2 linked regions of the Caballeronia sp. LZ062 genome follow. The protein of the gene in region 1 interacts with the protein of each later gene in a pairwise test. Links are inferred from orthologs where the notes say so. Each region holds a gene or a part of one and is shown on either strand. Other genes may lie near its edges. The genes, in order: rho and nusG.

The links.
Region 2: the proteins of rho (region 1) and nusG interact in binary tests that used the Escherichia coli proteins (3 or more experiments, as listed by UniProt). The link is inferred for Caballeronia sp. LZ062 from one-to-one orthologs.

What each region holds. Positions count from the first base shown.
Region 1 is NZ_JARTWB010000002.1:954,253-957,193, reverse strand. The notes cover bases 57-2,941. They hold rho (transcription termination factor Rho), read left to right. Parts: upstream 57-808; coding sequence 809-2,074; downstream 2,075-2,941. Other genes in these bases: P9239_RS10545 (zinc-dependent peptidase), read left to right, coding at 2,226-2,941; trxA (thioredoxin TrxA), read left to right, coding at 221-547. UniProt on the Escherichia coli protein: Facilitates transcription termination by a mechanism that involves Rho binding to the nascent RNA, activation of Rho's RNA-dependent ATPase activity, and release of the mRNA from the DNA template.
Region 2 is NZ_JARTWB010000002.1:2,911,458-2,914,740, forward strand. The notes cover bases 209-2,976. They hold nusG (transcription termination/antitermination protein NusG), read left to right. Parts: upstream 209-1,197; coding sequence 1,198-1,755; downstream 1,756-2,976. Other genes in these bases: tuf (elongation factor Tu), read left to right, coding at 209-639; secE (preprotein translocase subunit SecE), read left to right, coding at 816-1,196; rplK (50S ribosomal protein L11), read left to right, coding at 1,898-2,329; rplA (50S ribosomal protein L1), read left to right, coding at 2,330-2,976. Outside these bases: more of tuf, read left to right, coding at 1-208; more of rplA, read left to right, coding at 2,977-3,028. UniProt on the Escherichia coli protein: Part of the processive rRNA transcription and antitermination complex (rrnTAC). The complex forms an RNA-chaperone ring around the RNA exit tunnel of RNA polymerase (RNAP).

The sequences.
Region 1 (2,941 bases):
TACTTTCGCCCTCAGATCGCTGCTATCGGGCACGGGCAACGGATAGCAAAGTAGGCTAAGATGGCATGTGACTTAGCCGTGACCGTGCGTGCTCATGCCCGAACCGGCGCGCGGCGGCGGACCTTCGAGCGGCAAGTTAAGCGGCGAAATCCTTTCCAGTTTTGGTGTATCGTGGCGAGCATTCAAACGCGGGCCTCGAATCAATAGAGGTATTCAGACAATGAGCGAATCAATCAAGCACATCAGCGACGCTTCTTTCGAACAAGACGTCGTCAAGTCGGATAAACCTGTCCTGCTCGACTTCTGGGCCGAATGGTGCGGTCCGTGCAAGATGATTGCCCCGATCCTCGACGAAGTCGCGAAGGATTACGGCGATCGCCTGCAGATCGCGAAGATCAATGTGGACGAACACCAGTCCACGCCGGTCAAGTTCGGCGTGCGCGGCATTCCCACGCTGATTCTCTTCAAGAACGGCGCGGTCGCGGCGCAGAAGGTCGGCGCCTTGTCGAAGTCGCAACTCACCGCGTTTCTCGACAGCAACCTGTAACTGCACCACAGGCGGGCGTCGGCCTCATCGGCGTCCGCTTCGCGCGCGCCTTCACGCAATACGAATGAAAAGCGCGTGAGCCGATGTTGTCGCACGACAACATCGGCCGAAAAGCCCCGTCCCCGGCCTATCCGAGGCCCGTGCGGCGTGTGCTATGCTAGAATCACAAGACTTCAAGAAGTATTAAGTCCTAGAGCGGTTCCGCTCACCTCTTCTCCCATATCTTTCTGTCGCACCTCTTCTCCCCGGCGGGAAATCCGTATGCATTTATCCGAGCTCAAGTCTCAGCACGTGTCTGCACTGATCGAGATGGCCAATGGCCTGGAGATCGAAAACGCGAACCGCCTGCGCAAGCAGGAATTGATGTTCGCGATTCTTAAAAAGCGCGCCAAGGCTGGCGACACGATTTTCGGCGACGGCACGCTCGAAGTGCTGCCCGACGGCTTCGGGTTTCTGCGCTCGCCCGAGACTTCGTATCTCGCGAGTACGGACGATATCTATATCAGCCCGTCGCAGATTCGCCGTTTCAATCTGCATACCGGCGACACCATCGAAGGCGAAGTGCGCACGCCGAAAGACGGCGAGCGCTATTTCGCGCTGGTGAAGGTCGACAAAGTCAACGGGCAGCCGCCCGAGGCCTCGAAACACAAGATCATGTTCGAGAACCTCACGCCGCTGCATCCGAATAAGCCGCTGCCGCTCGAACGCGAAATGCGCGGCGAGGAAAACGTGACGGGCCGCATCATCGACATGATCGCGCCTATCGGCAAGGGTCAGCGCGGGCTGCTCGTCGCATCGCCGAAGTCCGGCAAGACCGTGATGCTTCAGCACATCGCCCATGCAGTGAAGGCGAATCATCCGGACGTCGTGCTGTTCGTGCTCCTGATCGACGAGCGTCCCGAGGAAGTCACCGAAATGCAGCGTTCGGTCGCGGGCGAAGTGATCGCCTCGACCTTCGACGAACCCGCCGCGCGTCACGTGCAAGTGGCCGAAATGGTCATCGAGAAGGCGAAGCGTCTCGTCGAAATGAAGCATGACGTCGTGATTCTGCTCGACTCCATCACGCGTCTCGCCCGCGCCTACAACACGGTCGTGCCGGCATCGGGCAAGGTGCTGACGGGCGGTGTCGATGCCAACGCGCTGCAGCGCCCGAAGCGTTTCTTCGGCGCGGCACGCAATATCGAAGAAGGCGGCTCGCTCACCATCATCGGCACCGCGCTGATCGAAACCGGCAGCCGCATGGACGACGTGATCTACGAAGAGTTCAAGGGCACCGGCAACATGGAAGTGCACCTCGAGCGCCGTCTCGCGGAAAAGCGCGTGTATCCGTCGATCAATCTGAACAAGTCGGGCACGCGCCGCGAAGAACTGCTCATCAAGCCGGACCTGCTGCAAAAGGTCTGGGTGCTGCGCAAGTTCATTCACGACATGGACGAAGTCGAAGCGATGGAATTCCTGCTCGACAAGATCCGTCAGACGAAGAGCAACTCCGAGTTCTTCGACCTGATGCGTCGCGGCGGAGGCTGATCCTCCGTCTCGCTTCGCGCTTCCCATAAAACCGCCTGCATCGTCAGGCGGTTTTTTTATCGGCTCCTCGGGCGTGGTCAAGATGCCGGCCGCGCGCATCCGTACAATCCGGTCTGTTCCTGCGCGATCGCGCGCACCACTCGACCGACCGATGCCCAACCTTTTCACCCGCTGGTTCGGCGCGCAACGCCGCGAACGCGCGCTGCGCAAGTACGCCATCGACGACGCTCTCTGGCAGCGCACGCTCGACGCCTTCCCGTTCTTCGGCCATCTGAGCACGCCCGACCGCGAGCGACTGCGCGAACTGACGAGCCTCTTCATCGCGCAGAAGTCGTTTTCCACCGCGCACGAGTTGGAACTGACCGACGAGATGATCGTCGCGATTGCCGCGCAGGCGTGCCTGCCGGTGCTCAATCTGAGCCTCGAGCTGTACGACGGCTGGGTCGGCGTGATCGTCTATCCGGGCGAGTTCGTGATCAGAAAGACCGTGGAGGACGAGGCCGGCGTGGTGCACGAAATCGAGCACGACGCGAGCGGCGAGGCGTGGGAAGGCGGTCCGGTCGTGCTCTCGTGGGAGGACGCGCAGATGGCGGACGGTTCCGACGCGTACAACGTCGTAATCCACGAGTTCGCGCACAAGATCGACATGGTGAACGGCGAAGCGGACGGGCATCCGCCGCTCTTTCGACGCTGGCACGCGCCCCTCGACAACACCGCCTGGTCCGACGTGTTCGACAACGCCTACGACCAGTTCTGCGCGCGCGTCGATGCCGTGCCGAAGCGCCGCTGGAGCCGTTTCGAGCGGGAATCGCTGATCGATCCGTATGCGGCGGATCACCCGTCCGAGTTCTTCGCGGTGTGCAGCGA
Region 2 (3,283 bases), 2.0 Mb from region 1 along the record:
GAGCTCGGTGAAGTGGCGATCATGAACCTGGCCGACGCGCTGGACACGTACATCCCGACGCCGGAGCGCGCAGTGGATGGCGCGTTCCTGATGCCGGTGGAAGACGTGTTCTCGATCTCGGGTCGCGGCACGGTGGTGACGGGTCGCGTCGAGCGCGGTGTGGTGAAGGTCGGCGAGGAAATCGAAATCGTCGGTATCAAGCCGACGGTGAAGACCACCTGCACGGGCGTGGAAATGTTCCGCAAGCTGCTCGACCAAGGTCAAGCGGGCGACAACGTCGGTATTCTCTTGCGCGGCACGAAGCGTGAAGACGTCGAGCGCGGCCAGGTGCTGGCCAAGCCGGGTTCGATCACGCCGCACACGCACTTCACCGCTGAAGTGTACGTGCTGAGCAAGGACGAAGGCGGCCGTCACACGCCGTTCTTCAACAACTACCGTCCGCAGTTCTACTTCCGCACGACGGACGTGACCGGCTCGATCGAGCTGCCGAAGGACAAGGAAATGGTGATGCCGGGCGACAACGTGTCGATCACGGTCAAGCTGATCGCCCCGATCGCCATGGAAGAAGGTCTGCGCTTCGCGATCCGCGAAGGCGGCCGTACCGTCGGCGCTGGTGTCGTTGCGAAGATTATCGAGTAAGAGCCAGAGATCTCTCGGTAGTCTGTAGTTTTCGGGGTCGGCGGAACCGTCGGCCCCAAATGGTTTAGGGGTATAGCTCAACTGGCAGAGCGTCGGTCTCCAAAACCGAAGGTTGGGGGTTCGATTCCCTCTGCCCCTGCCACATTCTTGCGCCAAGAGGCGCTGTTTAAGGTGTTATGGCGAATCCTTCAGTCGAAACTGTAAATACTTCCAGCGATAAGTTGATGTTGGTGGCTGGGGTATTGTTGGTCTTGGCCGGGTTCGTGGGTTTTTTTCTGCTCGGCGGCCAAGAATGGTACGTCCGCGGCGCCGCTCTGGCTGTTGGCGTGATTGCCGGTGTGGCTGTCGGTCTACTTTCAGCGCCCGGTAAGAACTTCATCGCGTTTGCGAAGGACTCGTACAAAGAAGTTCGAAAGGTCGTCTGGCCGACGCGAAAAGAGGCGACGCAGACCACCTTGGTGGTCTTCGCATTTGTCCTCATCATGGCCATCTTCCTTTGGCTTAGCGATAAGTCGATCGAATGGGTAATTTTCTCGGCGATTCTGGGTTGGAAATGATATGAGCGATACTCCGACATCTCCGAGTGGAAAGCGTTGGTATGTGGTGCACGCCTACTCCGGCATGGAGAAGAGCGTGCAACGTGCGCTTCAGGAGCGCATCGAGCGGGCGGGGATGCAAGACCAGTTCGGCCAAATTCTTGTCCCGACCGAAGAAGTTGTGGAAGTCAAAGGTGGTCACAAGTCGGTCACCGAGCGTCGTTTCTTCCCGGGCTACGTGCTCGTCGAAATGGAGATGACGGACGAAACATGGCACCTCGTGAAGAACACGGCGAAGGTTACCGGTTTCGTCGGCGGTGCGCGCAATCGGCCGAGCCCGATTTCGCCGCGCGAGGTCGAAAAGATCATGTCGCAGATGCAGGAAGGTGTCGAAAAGCCGCGGCCGAAGACGCTTTTCGAAGTTGGCGAAATGGTGCGGGTAAAGGAAGGCCCCTTCACCGACTTTAACGGCAACGTGGAAGAAGTCAACTACGAGAAGTCCCGCGTCCGTGTCTCGGTCACGATCTTCGGGCGGTCAACGCCGGTCGAACTCGAATTCGGCCAGGTGGAGAAGGTTTAAGAATCTATCGCGCGAGGTCACTGGCCTCGCGCGATTCGCGCTTACGGTCCGCGTAATGGCCGTTGAGGAGCGTCAGTAGTCGTCAAGGCGAACGCGCGCTATTACTCACCGAACGCTCTTGCGTTCAGCAGAGGTTTTCAACATGGCAAAGAAAATCGTCGGCTTTATCAAACTGCAGATTCCTGCAGGTAAAGCCAATCCGTCGCCGCCGGTCGGTCCGGCGCTGGGCCAGCGTGGCCTGAACATCATGGAGTTCTGCAAGGCGTTCAACGCGCAGACTCAGGGCATGGAGCCGGGTCTGCCGGTGCCGGTCGTCATTACGGCATTCGCGGACAAGAGCTTCACGTTCATCATGAAGACGCCTCCCGCGACTGTGCTGATCAAGAAGGCAGCCGCAGTGCAGAAGGGCTCGAGCAAGCCGCACACCGACAAGGTCGGCAACATCACCCGCGCTCAAGCGGAAGAAATTGCGAAGACCAAGATGCCGGACCTTACGGCAGCTGATCTGGACGCAGCCGTGCGCACCATCGCCGGTAGCGCGCGTTCGATGGGTATCACTGTGGAGGGCGTGTAAATGGCTAAGCTTTCGAAGCGCCTTCAGGCATTTGCTAACAAGGTTGATCGTCAGAAGCTGTATCCGATCGACGACGCGCTGAGCCTGATCAAGGAATGCGCAAACGCCAAGTTCGACGAGTCGATCGACGTCGCTGTCCAGCTCGGCATCGATGCAAAGAAGTCGGACCAAGTGGTTCGTGGTTCCGTCGTTCTGCCGGCCGGTACCGGTAAGTCGGTTCGCGTCGCAGTGTTCGCGCAAGGGGACAAGGCAGAGCAAGCTCGCGCAGCGGGCGCCGACGTGGTCGGTATGGAAGATCTGGCTGAGCAAGTCAAGGCCGGCAACCTGAACTTCGACGTCGTGATCGCTTCGCCGGACACGATGCGTGTGGTGGGCACGTTGGGTCAGATCCTCGGCCCGCGCGGCCTGATGCCGAACCCGAAGGTTGGCACCGTGACGCCGGACGTCGCTCAAGCGGTCAGGAACGCCAAGGCTGGTCAGGTGCAGTTCCGCGTCGACAAAGCCGGTATTATTCACGGCACGATCGGCCGTGCTTCGTTCGAACCCGCTTCGCTGCGTCAGAACCTGTCGGCACTGATCGATGCGCTGAACAAGGCAAAGCCGGCAACGAGCAAGGGCGTGTACCTGCGCAAGGTCGCGCTGTCGAGCACGATGGGTGTCGGCGTTCGCGTGGATCAATCCACGCTGGCGCAGCAGTAAAAGGATTTCGACGCGGTCGACAGACCGCGTTCTCAAGGGCTTTGGGCGGTTGCGCGACAGTTGTTTAGTTGGGCAACCGGTTGTCAAAGACCGTTGGTGGCGGCGCAGCAGTAGGGCGGCGCCTTAATTCAAGCCAACGCAGATGGCGAACCCGAAACAGTTTTGCAGTGGTTGAAGTTGGTTGTCGATCGTTAGCAGACGGTCACCAATCGCTTGAAATACTCCTAACAGTCGGACGCCGTTGTCGAACGTGGT